2 regions of the Methylobacterium sp. 22177 genome follow, and region 1 is predicted to be linked to the other one. Evidence: predicted binding sites of a transcription regulator. Region 1 holds the regulator's gene; the other holds the start of a gene.
The links. Region 1 encodes HrcA, which represses chaperone genes, less so after heat shock. Its sites were predicted from a motif close to GTTAGCACTCNCNNNNNGNGAGTGCTAAC; they were not measured.

Region 1 (7,165 bases):
GCCGCGCCCGGGACTCGCCGACGCGCTCGTACCACTCCGCGCCGCCCTTGAAGCGGATGTCGTAGAAGGTCGGTCCGTTGGGCTCCACGGCCACGTGCGCCTTCACGAGGTCGGGCCGCTGATCGGAGACCGCCCAGCCGAAGACGCCCGCCTGCGAGTGCGTCAGCAGGATCGCGGGGCCGATCGTCTCGAGCAGCGCGACCAGCGCCGGATCGACCAGTTCCTCGCTCTTCAGCGCGCTGGCGATGTAGGGCACCTGGGAGAGGTAGAACTGGTCGAAGGCGGCGTTGCCGCGGACTCCCGCGCCGCCCGGCCACTGCGTGTGAAGCTTCGCCTGCGGGTAGAGCGCGAAGCGCTCCTGGCCGGTGAACACCGTCTCCAGATCCTCGGCGGGCAGGCGGGCGTAGGGACCGTAGGTGTCCGGGTCGCCGCCCGAGCGGCCGCGGCCGACCTGGTCGACGACGTAGACCGCGAAGCCCTTCGCGGCGAAGCGGTCGGCCCAGCCCGGGCGCCCGTCCGGGGTGCCGAGGAAGTTGGTCCCGGTCTGCGCGGTGCCGTGCACCAGGACGATCGGGTAGGGCTGCGTCACCCGCTCCGGGGCGCGGTACTCCACGAACATCTGCCCGGACGCCGTCGTCTTGCCGCCCGCCGTGGCGTAGCGGCCGCCGACGAAGAGGTAGCCCGCGGGCCGCGTCGGCCTGAACGGCGCGTCGGCGGTTCCCGGCTCGGCGGCCCCGGAGCGCGCTGCGGTCGCGAGACAGAGCAGGGCCAGCGCCCCGACGGCGGCATTCCTGAACATGGCGTCCTCCCGCGGGCGTCTGGCGCGCCCGGCGGGAGCCATATCAGCGTGAAAGGCCGGCCCGGTCCAGCCGGGCGGCCCTCGTTCAGGCGTGGGCGAGACGGGGCTTCTTGCCCAGCGCCTCCTCGACGGTGCCGGCGCCGTCGAGATAGCCGTGGACCTTGGGGTTCGGCATGATCAGCGAGGCCACGAAGGCGACCGCCATCAGGACAGTCACGTACCAGAAGAACGTGCTCTCCATGCCGTTGTCCTTGAACCACAGGGCGACGAACTCGGCGGTGCCGCCGAAGGTGGCGTTGGCGACCGCGTAGGACAGGCCGACGCCGAGGGCGCGGACGTTGGTGGGGAACAGCTCCGCTTTCACGATGCCGCTGATGCCCGTGTAGAACGACACCACCGCGAGGCCGAGGGAGATCAGCGCGAAGGCGAGGTAGGGGTCCTTGTTGGTCCCGAGAGCCGTCATCAGCGGCACCACCATGAGCGTGCCGAGGCCGCTGTAGAGCAGCATGTTGGCCTTCCGGCCGATCCTGTCGGAGAGCGCGCCGAAGAGCGGCTGGATGATCATGTAGACGAACAGCACCGCCGTCATCGTCTGCGACGCCGAGGTCTTCGGCATGCCGGCGGTGTTGACGAGGTATTTCTGCATGTACGTCGTGAAGGTGTAGAAGCTCAGGGAGCCGCCGGCCGTGTAGGCGACCACGACCAGGAACGCCCGCCAGTGCTTGGCCAGCGCCGAGAAGGTGCCGGCGGTCTCCTTGTCGCTGCTGTCCTTCGTCTCGGCCAGCGAGCGCCGCAGATAGAGCGCGACGACCGCCAGCGCGGCGCCGATGAAGAACGGGATGCGCCAGCCCCACGCGGTGAGTTCCTGACCGGTCATTACCGTCTGCAGCAGCACCAGGACCAGCGAGGCGAGGAGCTGGCCGCCGATCAGCGTGACGTACTGGAACGAGGCGAAGAAGCCGCGCCGGCCCTTGATCGCCACCTCGCTCATGTAGGTGGCCGAAGTGCCGTACTCGCCGCCGACCGACAGGCCCTGGAGCATGCGGGCGAGGAGCAGCAGCACGGGCGCCAGCGTGCCGACATGCTCGTAGGTCGGCAGGATGCCGATCAGCAGCGAGCCGAAGCACATCATCAGCACCGAGATGACCATCGAGGTCCGGCGGCCGACCCGGTCGGCGATGCGCCCGAACAGCCATCCGCCGATCGGGCGCATGAAGAAGCCCACCGCGAAGATGCCGGCGGTCTGCAGGAGCTGGCTGGTGGAATCGCCCTTCGGGAAGAAGGCCGGCGCGAAGTAGAGCGCGAAGAACGCGTAGCAGTAGAAGTCGTACCACTCGACGAGATTGCCCGAGGACGATCCGACGATCGCCCAGATCCGGCGCTTCCGGTCCGCAGCATCATCGAGGGCACTCGGTGCGATACCGATCGTATCGTCTCGAGAGGCGGACATGGCGTCTCCGTGGATCAATCTTGATGCCGGCCGAAACCGGTCTCTTCTTCGTGCGGCGCGACGTTACAGGTGACGCGCCTGATCGCAAGACCGTGATCCGACTTAGCCGAGGACAGCGCGGGCGGGTGTCACCGGCCGCGCGTCCACAGTGCCGCGGGACGGAACGGTTCGCCCCGAGGCCCCGTTGCGGCCCGGCGTGGGCGTCGATGGCGCTCCGACCACCCCAGGAGGAGAAGCCATGAAGCGGATTCTGAGAGACACGGTCGCGGCGGCCCTCGTCGTCGCCGGAGCGGCGACGGCGTTCGCGCAGGGCGGCCCGGGCGGCGGCGGGGCCGGACCCGGTGGCGGCGGCGCCGGCGGTCCCGGTGGCGCGGCCGGTGCGGGCGCCGGTCCGGCCGGTGGCGGTGCGGGCGGCGGTGCGGGCGGCGGCATGCGGGGTGGCGCCGGCGGGGCCGAGGGCGGGGCGATGCGCGGTCCCGGCGGGGCCGAGGGTGGCCCGCGCGGCGCCGAGCCGGGCGGCGCCGCCGGTCGCGGTACCGAGGGGCCGGGCCGTCCGGGCGGCGCGGCCGAGCGCAACGGACCGGCGGACCGGGGCGGGCCGGCCGCGAATCCCGGTGCCGGCGATCGCGGGGACCGGGGCGAGCGGGGTGGGCGCGAGCCCGGCGCCGGTCCCGAGCGCGGCAACCGCGACGCGGCCGGTCCCGCGCGCGGCGATCGCGGTCCGGCCGCGGAACGGGGTGGCCGCGCCGGCGCCCGCGACCGCGGCGCCGTCCGCGGCGCTGTCGGCCGCCTCGATACCCGTCAGCGGACCGAGTTCCGCAGCTCGATCACGCGCCTGGGTGTCTCGCCGCTCCGGGACGTGGCCTTCGGTCTGGCGGTGGGCACGGCGATCCCGCGCTCGATCACCCTCCACCGGCTGCCGCCGGCGATCATCGAGCTGGTGCCGGAATACGAAGGTTACGACTTCATCCTCGTGCGGGACGATATCGTGATCATCGATCCAGACACCTACGAGATCGTGGACGTGATCCCGGCCTGAGCGGGCGGTCACAGGACGATCGGTGTGCCGGGCGGATCCTCTGCCCGGTGCCCTCTACCGCCCGCCGTCCAGGAGCTTCGACACCACGCGCGCCGTGTAGTCGACCATCGGCACGATCCGCGCGTAGTTGAGCCGGGTCGGACCGATCACGCCGACGACGCCGACGATCTTCTGCGAACCGTCGCGGAACGGCGCCGCGATCAGCGAGGAGCCCGACAGCGAGAACAGCTTGTTCTCCGAGCCGATGAAGATCCGCACGCCCTCGCCGCCCTCGGCGCGGGACAGGAGATCGATCACGTCCTTCTGGGTCTCCAGATCGTTGAACAGCAGGCGGATGCGCTCGAGGTCCTCGACCGCGCGCAGGTCGTCGAGCAGGTTGGCCTGCCCGCGCACGATCAGCTGGCGCGCCTCCGACGGGCCGACCGGCGTGGCGAGCCCGGCATCGACGAGGCGCTCGGTGATCGCGTCGAGCTCCCGCTTCATCGCCTTGCGGCCGGCCTCGATCTCGGCGCGGAGCGTGCCGAGCGTGCGGCCCTGCAGGCGCGCGTTCAGGAAGTTCGTCGCCTCCTGGAGCGCGCCGGCCGGCAGGCCCGGCGGCAGGTCCACGAGGCGGTTCTCCACCGAGCCGTCGTCCGAGACGAGGATGACGAGGGCCCGGGCCGGATCGAGGCGCACGAACTCGATGTGCTTCAGGTTGACGTTCGCCTTCGTGGTCAGGACGACCCCGGCGCCCCGGGAGACCCCGGACAGCATGGTCGAGGCCTCGGCCAGGGCCGAGTCGAACGTGTGGCCCGAGGCGGCGGCGCGCATCTGCGCCTCGATCCGCGCCTGCTCGTCCTGGCTGACGTCGCCGAGCTCGAGCATCGCGTCGACGAAGAAGCGCAGGCCCAATTCCGTCGGCAGGCGGCCTGCGGACGTGTGCGGGGCGAAGATCAGGCCGGAATGCTCCAGATCCGCCATGACGTTGCGGATCGAGGCCGGCGACAGCGCCATCGGGAGGATGCGCGCCAGGTTCCGGGACCCGACCGGCTCGCCGGTGGTGAGGTAGCTCTCGACGATCTGCCGGAAGATCTCCCGGGCACGCTCGTTGAGGGCGGCGAGCGCCTGCATGGACTGGCCGTTCGGGAAGTTGGGACTGGGGTGTGTCACGAGGTCATCCTGTGGTCCGATCATGTCCAACCGTCCCGCGCGGATCAATCCGCACGGCGATGCTTGCCCGTGGTTGCGCGGCGGCCTAAGAGCGCGGCCCTCGACACTCTCGACAGAAGGGGCCCGCGATGCGGCCTTCCAAGCGTGCCGCCGACGAGTTGCGGCCCGTGAGCCTGGAGCGCGCGGTCTCGCGCTACGCCGAGGGCTCGTGCCTCGTCAGTTTCGGCAACACCCGGGTGCTCTGCACCGCGTCCCTGGAAGAGCGCGCGCCGCCGTGGCTGCGCGGTTCCGGCAAGGGCTGGGTCACGGCCGAGTACGCCATGCTCCCGCGTGCGACGCACGAACGCACCCGCCGCGAGGTCGGTTCCGGGAAACCGTCGGGCCGGACCCAGGAGATCCAGCGGCTGATCGGCCGGTCGCTGCGCGCCGTCACCAACCTGCCGGCCATGGGCGAGCGCCAGATCACGATCGACTGCGACGTGATCCAGGCCGACGGCGGCACCCGGACGGCCGCGATCACGGGCGCCTGGGTGGCGCTGCACGATTGCTTCGCCTGGATGCGGACGCGCTCGATCATCTCCGTCGATCCGCTGCGCGACCACGTCGCCGCCGTCTCGTGCGGCCTGTACAAGGGCACGCCGGTTCTCGACCTCGACTACGCCGAGGATTCGGCCGCCGAGACCGACGCCAACTTCGTGCTCACGGGCCGGGGCGGCATCGTCGAGGTGCAGGGCACCGCCGAGATGGAGCCCTTCACGCAGGAACAGCTCCTCGAACTCCTCGGCCTCGCCCGCGCCGGCACGGAGCGGCTGGTCGCCCTGCAGAAGGAGGCCATCGCGTGAGCCGCCGTCTGACCGGGAAGGTGGTGATCGCCACGCACAATGCCGGCAAACTCACCGAGATGCGCGAGCTGCTCGCGCCGTTCGGAATCGAGGCGGTGTCGGCGGGCGAACTCGGCCTGCCCGAGCCCGACGAGACCGGCACCCTGTTCGCCGAGAACGCGGCCATCAAGGCGCAAGCTGCGGCCGAGGCCACCGGACTGCCGGCCTTCGCCGACGATTCCGGCCTGTGCGTCGACGCCCTCGACGGGGCGCCGGGCATCTTCTCGGCCCGCTGGGCCGGCCCGACCAAGGACTTCGCCGGCGCGATGGCGCGGATCTTCGCCGAACTCGACCGGCGCGGCGCGGCCGACCGCCGGGCGCACTTCGTGTCCGCCCTGGTGCTGGCCTGGCCGGACGGACACACCGAGCTGTTCGAGGGACGGGTGTTCGGCGACCTCGTCGCCGCGAAGGGCTCCGCGGGCTTCGGCTACGACCCGATCTTCCGGCCGGACGGCCACGACCGCACCTTCGGCGAGATGACCGCCGAGGAGAAGCACGGCGTCGACTGGCAGAAGGGGCGGGGCCTGTCCCACCGCGCCCGCGCCTTCGTCGAGCTGAGCCGCGCCTGCCTCGCGCCCGGCGCCTGATTTGCCAAACGGGGCGCGGGCGCTCACATCCCCGCCATCATGTCATCGACCGGCCCGGACCATCCGACCCGCGACGCGGGCTTCGGGATCTACCTGCACTGGCCCTTCTGCGCCGCGAAGTGCCCGTACTGCGACTTCAACAGCCACGTCCGCCGCGCGGGCGTGGACGAGCCCCGCTTCCTCGCCGCCTTCCGCGCTGAGATCGCCCACAATGCCGCCCGCACGCCGGGCCGCACCGTCACCAGCATCTTCCTCGGCGGCGGCACGCCCTCGCTGATGCAGCCCGCGACCGTGGCCGGCCTGCTCGACGCGGTCGCGGCCCACTGGGCGGTCGCGCCGGACGCGGAAGTGACCCTCGAGGCCAACCCGTCGAGTGTCGAGGCCGGCCGCTTCCACGGCTACCGCGCGGCCGGGGTCAACCGTGTGTCGCTCGGCATCCAGGCCCTCGACGATGCCTCGCTGCGGACCCTGGGGCGCCTGCACGACACGGCACAGGCCCTGGACGCGATCGCCCTGGCGCAGTCGGCCTTCGCGCGGACCTCCTTCGACCTGATCTACGCGCGGCCCGGCCAGACGCCGGCGCTGTGGCGGGCGGAGCTCGCCGAGGCGCTCGCGCGGGCCGCGGAGCACCTCTCGCTCTACCAGCTCACCATCGAGCCCGGGACACCGTTCCACGGGCTCGCCGCCGCCGGCAAGCTGGTGACGCCGGACGACGAGGTCGGCCGCGCCCTCTACGACGTCACCCAGGATCTCTGCGCGAAGGCCGGCCTTCCGGCGTACGAGATCTCGAACCACGCGCGGCCCGGCGCCGAATCGCGGCACAACCTGCTCTACTGGCGCTACGGCGAGTATGCCGGCATCGGTCCGGGCGCCCACGGGCGGCTCGTGACGCCCGGGGGCCGGCTCGGAACCGTTACGGAGCGATCGCCCGAGGCGTGGCTCGCCCGGGTCGAGGCCGAGGGCCACGGGATCGTCGAGACCGAGATCCTCACCGCAGCCGATCAGGCCGACGAGTTCCTGGTGATGGGCCTGCGCCTGCGCGAGGGGATCGATCCCGACACCTACGCGGCCCTCAAGGGACGGCCGCTGAACGGCAACCGGATCGGCATGCTGATCGGGGACGGCCTGCTGGAGCGGCTGCCCGGCGGCCGCATCGCCGCCACGGCGCGCGGCGCGCCGGTGCTGAACGCGCTGGTCGCCGAACTCGCCGCCTGATCAGATCGCGGGCTTCGCGAGGACCCGGGGCGCGGGGCTGACGGG
Region 2 (7,165 bases), on a different contig from region 1:
GTGCTGGCGGATTTCGTCACGAGTGCCGACGTCTCGGCGCCCGCCCTGGCCAGAGCGGGCGCGGGCGTCGGGACGCGGGTCCGCGACGGCGTCGCCGCCACCATGGCGGCGGTGGGCCAGAACACCAATCTCGGCATCCTGCTGCTCTGCGCGCCGCTCGCGGTCGCGGCCGAGCGTGAGCGGACCGTCGCCTCGGTGCTCGACACCCTGGACGGCGCGGATGCGGAGGCCGTCTTCGCGGGCATCCGGCGCGCCAATCCGGGCGGCCTCGGCGAGGCCGCCCGGCACGACGTTGCCGAACCGGCGCCCGGATCGCTGCGAGACGCCATGGCGGAGGCCGCCGACCGGGACCGGATCGCCCGCGCCTACGTCACGGGTTTCGCGGACGTGCCGGCGATCGGGCTCGCGGCCCTGCGCGAGGCCCGCACCGCCGGGCTCGACCCGACTTGGTGCACGACTGCGATCCACCTCGCCTTCCTGCGCGCCGTCCCGGACAGCCACGTCGCCCGCAAGCACGGCGCGGCCGCGGCCGAGGGCGTCCGCCGGGAGGTAGAAGCGACGCTCGCCGGGATCGACCTCGCCGCGCGGCCGGTGGACGCGCTGCTGGCCCTCGACGCGTCGCTGAAAGGGCGGTCGATCAATCCCGGTACGAGCGCGGATTTCACCGTCGCGACGCTGTTCTGGGACGCGCTCGCGGGCGCCGGTGCCCGGCTGGCCTGAGCCGCGTGCACGATCCGGTGTTCATAGCGCCGGACGGATGGAAATTCCTCCGTGTCAGAGCCTTGCGCGGGTTGTGAGCCGCAGGGCCCCGCTGTAGGGTCCGCCGCGCTGTCCGGCCCAACCGGCTCGGCCCATCCGGCTCGGCCGGCATGGTCGGGCGCCGATAACAAGGATGGCTTCCCGGCCGCGGCACCGCCCGGCGCGCGGCTCTATTTCGGAATCCAGGGAGAGACACCGAATGGCGAAGATCACCAAGGTTCAGGTCGGCGAGGCCCTCGTCGGCGACGGCAACGAGGTCGCCCACATCGACCTCATCATCGGACCGCGCGGTTCGCCGGCCGAGACGGCCTTCTGCAACGGCCTCGTGAACAACAAGCACGGCTTCACCAGCCTGCTCGCGGTCATCGCGCCGAACCTGCCGTGCAAGCCGAACACCCTGATGTTCAACAAGGTCACCATCAACGACGCCCGTCAGGCCGTCCAGATGTTCGGCCCGGCCCAGCACGGCGTTGCCAAGGCTGTGCAGGACGCGGTGGCCGAGGGCATCATCCCGGCGGACGAGGCCGACGACCTGTACATCCTGGTCGGCGTGTTCATCCACTGGGAGGCGGCCGACGACGCCAAGATCCAGAAGTACAACTACGAGGCCACCAAGCTGTCGATCCAGCGCGCCGTCAACGGCGAGCCGAAGGCCTCGACGGTCACCGAGCAGCGCAACTCCGCGCAGCACCCCTTCGCCGCCAACGCTTAGATCGGGGACGGTCCTGGGCAGAGCGAGCCTCCGCCCGCACCGCGGGGCCTGCTCCAGCGACTGGCTTCGATCTTCCTTGGCCGATAGGTAGGCCCCTGAACGGGACGGCGCGAGCCGTCCCGTTTCTCGTTTGGGCCGGCCGCCCGACCCGCCGCGGGGCGGCGCCGGGCCTCGGCTCCCCGGATCCGAAACGGTCGGCGAGCCCGCTGCGCGGACGCGATCCGCGCTGCTGCCCCCTCCCTCGACCTCCGCGCGATCACGCGGCGGGAGCAGGCTTGATCTCCCCGCGGACGCGGCGTCCTCGCCCGCGTCGAGCCTCCGCCAAGCGTGATCGGCGCCCCAAGTACCGCCTGCGGACGCGAGGATGGAGCGGCGGCGTCGAGCGCGACCGCGAGGTCAGGCCATGACTTCATCCGCCGAGGATTCGGCTGCCCTCCGCGATGACTGGATACACGGTGGCCGGCTCATTCTCGCTGCGGATCCCGATCCATCGGATCACGCGGCGATCCATGCCTGGATCCTGGAGTTCATCGAGGTCGGCGGGGAAGGCCCCGATCAGGACGGGATCCGAGACCTGATCGACCACAGCCTGAACTTCGAAATTCCGGTCCGGGCGACCGGCCGCGTCCGGCAATCCTTGATCGCTACTGTGTGGGCGCGCCTCGCGGCGCGGGCTTCGCCGCGTCACGGCCGATGAGGCTGACCGGACTGCGCCTCGCGCGCCGCTGGAGCGTGCCGCCATCAAAAGAAAAGGGGCCGCCTCACGGCGACCCCTTTCCCCCGTCATGCGCGGTGGCGCGGACTTAGAAGTCCATGCCGCCCATGCCGCCGCCCGGCATGGCCGGAGCGGGGCTGTCCTTCTTCGGCGCGTCGGCGACCATCGCCTCGGTGGTGACCAGCAGGCCGGCGACCGAAGCCGCGTCCTGCAGAGCGGTGCGCACCACCTTGGCCGGGTCGACGATGCCGGCCTGGATCATGTCGACGTACTCTTCGGTCTGGGCGTTGAAGCCGAAGGTCTCCGAGGAGGTGTTGTCGGTGATCTTGCCGACCACGATCGACCCTTCCACGCCCGCGTTCTGGGCGATCTGGCGGAGCGGGGCCTCGAGAGCCTTGAGGACGATCTTGATGCCGGCCTGAACGTCCGGGATGTCGGACTTCAGCTCGGCGACCGCCTTCTTGGCGCGCAGCAGCGCGGTGCCGCCGCCGGGGACGATGCCTTCCTCGACCGCCGCGCGGGTGGCGTTGAGGGCGTCGTCGACGCGGTCCTTCTTCTCCTTCACCTCGACCTCGGTCGCGCCGCCGACGCGGATCACCGCGACGCCGCCCGCGAGCTTGGCCAGACGCTCCTGCAGCTTCTCACGGTCGTAGTCCGAGGTGGTCTCCTCGATCTGCGCCTTGATCTGCGAGATGCGGCCCTCGATGTCGGACTTCTCGCCGACGCCGTCGATGATCGTGGTGTTCTCCTTCTCGATGCGCACGCGCTTGGCGCGGCCGAGCATGGGAAGCGTCACGTTCTCGAGCTTGATGCCGAGATCCTCGGCGATCATCTGGCCCTTGGTCAGGATCGCGATGTCCTCGAGCATCGCCTTGCGGCGATCACCGAAGCCCGGCGCCTTGACGGCCGCGACCTTCAGGCCGCCGCGGAGCTTGTTGACGACGAGCGTGGCGAGCGCCTCGCCCTCGATGTCCTCGGCGATGATCAGGAGCGGCTTGCCGGTCTGAACAACGGCCTCGAGCACCGGCAGCATGGCCTGGAGCGAGGAGAGCTTCTTCTCGTGGATGAGGATGTAGGGGTCCTCGAGCTCGGCGACCATCTTCTCCGCGTTCGTGATGAAGTACGGGGAGAGGTAGCCGCGGTCGAACTGCATGCCCTCGACGACGTCGAGCTCGGTCTCGGCCGTCTTGGCCTCCTCGACCGTGATCACGCCCTCGTTGCCCACCTTCTGCATGGCGTGGGCGATCATCTCGCCGATCTCCTTGTCGCCGTTGGCGGAGATCGTGCCGACCTGGGCGACCTCGTCGGAGGTCGAGACCTTCTTGGCGCGCGCGATGATGTCCTTGACGGCGGCCTGGGTGGCGAGGTCGATGCCGCGCTTCAGGTCCATCGGGTTGATGCCGGCGGCGACGTACTTGGCGCCCTCGCGGACGATGGCCTGGGCCAGCACGGTCGCGGTGGTGGTGCCGTCACCCGCGATGTCGTTGGTCTTCGAGGCCACTTCGCGCACCATCTGGGCGCCCATGTTCTCGAACTTGTCGGCGAGCTCGATCTCCTTGGCGACCGTCACACCGTCCTTGGTGATGCGCGGGGCGCCGAAGCTCTTCTCGATCACGACGTTGCGGCCCTTCGGGCCCAGCGTCACCTTCACCGCATCCGCGAGGATGTCGACGCCGCGCAGCATCTTATCGCGGGCGTCGGCGGAGAAACGAACGTCTTTCGCTGCCATTGTGTGCCTCTTAGCTACTGGTTGAACCCCAAGGCCGGGACGGCCTCAAAGGGCGATGACGGGTGATCCGATCAGAGGGCGACGACGCCCATGATGTCGGATTCCTTCATGATCAGGAGGTCCTGACCGTCGATCTTGACCTCGGTGCCGGACCACTTGCCGAACAGGACGCGGTCGCCGGCCTTCACGTCGAGCGCGTTGACGCGGCCCTGCTCGTCGCGGGCGCCGGGGCCGACGGCGACGACTTCGCCCTCCTGCGGCTTCTCCTTGGCGGTGTCCGGGATGATGATGCCGCCCTTGGTCTTCTCTTCGCTCTCGATGCGACGGACGACCACGCGGTCGTGCAGCGGACGGAACTTCATGAGCTGCCCTCTTGCTTCAGGTCTGGAGTTGGCGTTGATGCGGCCGGCGGGACCGCTCGCGAACTCGACTGTTAGCACTCTGTCTCGGCGAGTGCCAAAGACGGCCGCGAGATAGGCGCGGGCGGGTTCCGAGTCAAGGCTGTCGCACCCCCGCGCGACGGTGCGATGACGCGCCGGCGGCTCCTTTCCCCCTCATGGATAACGCGCTCTCATGCTGAGCCTGCACGGACCCGAAGGCCCGGTGGCGCTGCAACCCGGCAGGCCGGTCGCGCGCGACACCGTGTGGCTCGACCTGAACGATCCCACGCCGGAAGAGGCCGCGGCGGTCGAGGCCGCGACCGGTCTGCGCGTGCCGTCCCGGGCGGCGCTCTCGGAAGTGGAGACGTCGAGCCGCCTGCGCCGGGTGAAGGGCGGGCTCTCGCTCTCGACGCCGATGATCACCTTCGAGCAGAGCGCGTCGCAGCTGAAGCCGCTGGGCTTCCTGCTGACCAAGGATCACCTCGTCACGATCCGCTTCCACGAGCTGCGCGCCTTCGAGACCTCCGCGAAGCGCATCGCGGACGGCGACGGCAGCACGACACCCAGCGAGATCTTCCTCATCGTCCTGGAAGAGCTGGTCGACAGCCTCGCCGACGCCCTGGAAGACATGGGATCCGAGCTCGACACGCTCTCCACCCGCATCTTCGACTTCGACGTCCGCGGCGCAGAGCGGCGGCGCCTGGAGCGCCCCCCGCCCCGGCGCCGCGATCTCGCCCTGCGCCGGATTCTGCGCGGCATCAGCAACCGCGGGAAGGTTCTGGGAAAGATCCGGTCGAGCCTGCTCGGCCTCGAACGGATCATCCCGTTCGTCGCCGCGGCCTGCGACGGCCTCGGCCTGCCGGAGGATTCCCGCTTCGAGACGATCAAGCGGGACATCGAGTCCCTCGACGAGTTCGAGACGCGGCTCGCCGAGAACGTCCAGTTCCTGCTCGACGCCGCCCTCGGCCTCATCACGATCGAGCAGAACAACGTCTTCCGGGTCCTCACCGTGGTCTCGGTGGTCGGCGTCCCGCCGACGCTGATCGCGTCGATCTACGGCATGAACTTCAAGCACATGCCCGAGCTGGATTGGGCTCTCGGATATCCCTACGCGCTCGGCCTGATCCTTTTGAGCGCGGTCGCGCCGATCATATACTTCCGCATGCGGGGCTGGTTCTAATATTGACCGAAAAATTATAGCATTGGAAACACCACATCGCATCTCAGCCGCCGAGGGCGGCGCCGGTCCGGACACGAGCACAGAGCGGACACGGCGTCGCAAGCATTCGTTCGATCTTCGCCCGCGCTTAACCTGAACGAATTCCGAAATAAGCAATTCATTAACGATGCGGCGCTAGACCCGGCGCGGGGGAACGCGAGCGGGACCATGTTCAATCGTACTGTCTTCAACGAGGCCCAGGCCAAGATCGACGCCCTGGACCGCTCACTCGCGATCATCGAATTCTCGATGGACGGGACCGTCCTCCACGCGAACCAGAACTTCCTGCGGCTGATGAAGTACAGCCTCAGCGACGTCCAGAGCCGGCATCACCGCATCTTCGTGGACAAGAGCTATGCCGAGACCGCGGAGTACGCCGCGTTCTGGGACAAGCTCAAGGACGGTCAGTACGTCACGGGCGAGTTCCTGCGCCTCGACAAGGAGGGCGACTCGGTCTGGCTCGAGGCGACGTACAATCCCGTCCTCGACGCGCGGGGCAAGCCGATCAAGGTCGTAAAGTTCGCCGCGGACATCTCCGCGAAGAAGAAGGAGATCAACCGGCTCCTGACGATGATCGACAACGTACCGGTGGCCGTCATGACGGCCGACCTGAAGGACAACTTCAAGATCGACTACATGAACGCCACGTCGCGCAAGACGCTCGGCACGATCGACCAGCACCTGCCGGTCAGAGTCGACGACATGCTCGGCCGCTCCTTCGATATCTTCCACAAGAACCCGAGCCACCAGCGCACCATGCTGGCGGACGCGAGCCGGCTGCCGCACAGCACCAAGATCAGGGTCGGGCCCGAGACCCTCAACCTGCGGGTCACGGCGGTGAACGACGAGAAGGGGCAGTACCTCGGCCCGATGCTGACCTGGGCGGTGGTCACCGCGCAGGTGAACATGGAGACCGACGTCAAGCGCGTCGTGGAGGCCGTCGGCTCCGCCATCCAGGAGATGCAGAGCTCGGCCGAGGGCCTGATGCAGTCAGCCGAATCCGCGCGCCACAAGGCCTCGTCGGTCGCGTCGAGCTCCGAGCAGATGAACGGCGCGATCCAGGAAATTTCCGGCCAGGTCGGGCGGGTCTCGGAGCGCGCGCAGCAGATCGCCGCCCAGGCGGGGACGACCGACGCGACCATGCGCCAGCTCGCCGAGAACGCCCGCAAGGTCGACGCGGTGGTGAGCATGATCAAGTCGATCGCCGACCAGACCAACCTGCTGGCGCTGAACGCCACGATCGAGGCGGCCCGGGCCGGCGCCGCCGGACGCGGCTTCGCGGTCGTCGCCTCCGAGGTGAAGGCGCTCGCCGAGCAGACGGCCAAGGCGACCGGCGAGATCACCCAGCAGGTCTCGGCGATCCAGAGCGCCACCGGCGACGCCGTCGGCGCCATCGAGATGATCACCGCGGCGGTGGACGAACTGTCCAAGCTTACCCTGGCGATGGCGAGCGCCGTCGAGGAGCAGGCGGTCTCGACCCACGAGATGGCGGGCAATATCGGCGGCGTTTCCGAGGCCGCCAACGCCACCGGTCAGCTGGCGCAGACGGTCCAGGGCATCGCCGAGAGCCTCGCCGGCCACTCGACGAGCCTGTCGGAGAGCGTGATCCGCTTCATGAAGACGGCCTGATCCGCGCGGCTCAATCCCGGGC

Region 2: the regulator HrcA is predicted to act here: its motif matches at 4,348-4,376, upstream of groES (co-chaperone GroES).

What each region holds. Positions count from the first base shown of each region.
Region 1 covers NZ_JBQEPK010000017.1:16,369-23,533, forward strand. The annotation lists gene ACTJK8_RS16520 (alpha/beta hydrolase) at 1-799, opposite strand, end outside; gene ACTJK8_RS16525 (MFS family transporter) at 885-2,249, opposite strand; gene ACTJK8_RS16530 (DUF1236 domain-containing protein) at 2,488-3,288, shown strand; gene hrcA (heat-inducible transcriptional repressor HrcA) at 3,343-4,398, opposite strand; gene rph (ribonuclease PH) at 4,566-5,279, shown strand; gene rdgB (RdgB/HAM1 family non-canonical purine NTP pyrophosphatase) at 5,276-5,905, shown strand; gene hemW (radical SAM family heme chaperone HemW) at 5,945-7,120, shown strand; gene ACTJK8_RS16555 (penicillin-binding protein activator) at 7,121-7,165, opposite strand, start outside.
Region 2 covers NZ_JBQEPK010000005.1:203,968-211,132, reverse strand. The annotation lists gene ACTJK8_RS08305 (triphosphoribosyl-dephospho-CoA synthase) at 1-720, shown strand, start outside; gene fae (5,6,7,8-tetrahydromethanopterin hydro-lyase) at 959-1,471, shown strand; gene ACTJK8_RS08295 (hypothetical protein) at 1,875-2,168, shown strand; gene groL (chaperonin GroEL) at 2,275-3,915, opposite strand; gene groES (co-chaperone GroES) at 3,987-4,277, opposite strand; gene ACTJK8_RS08280 (CorA family divalent cation transporter) at 4,489-5,475, shown strand; gene ACTJK8_RS08275 (methyl-accepting chemotaxis protein) at 5,683-7,143, shown strand; gene pdeM (ligase-associated DNA damage response endonuclease PdeM) at 7,154-7,165, opposite strand, start outside.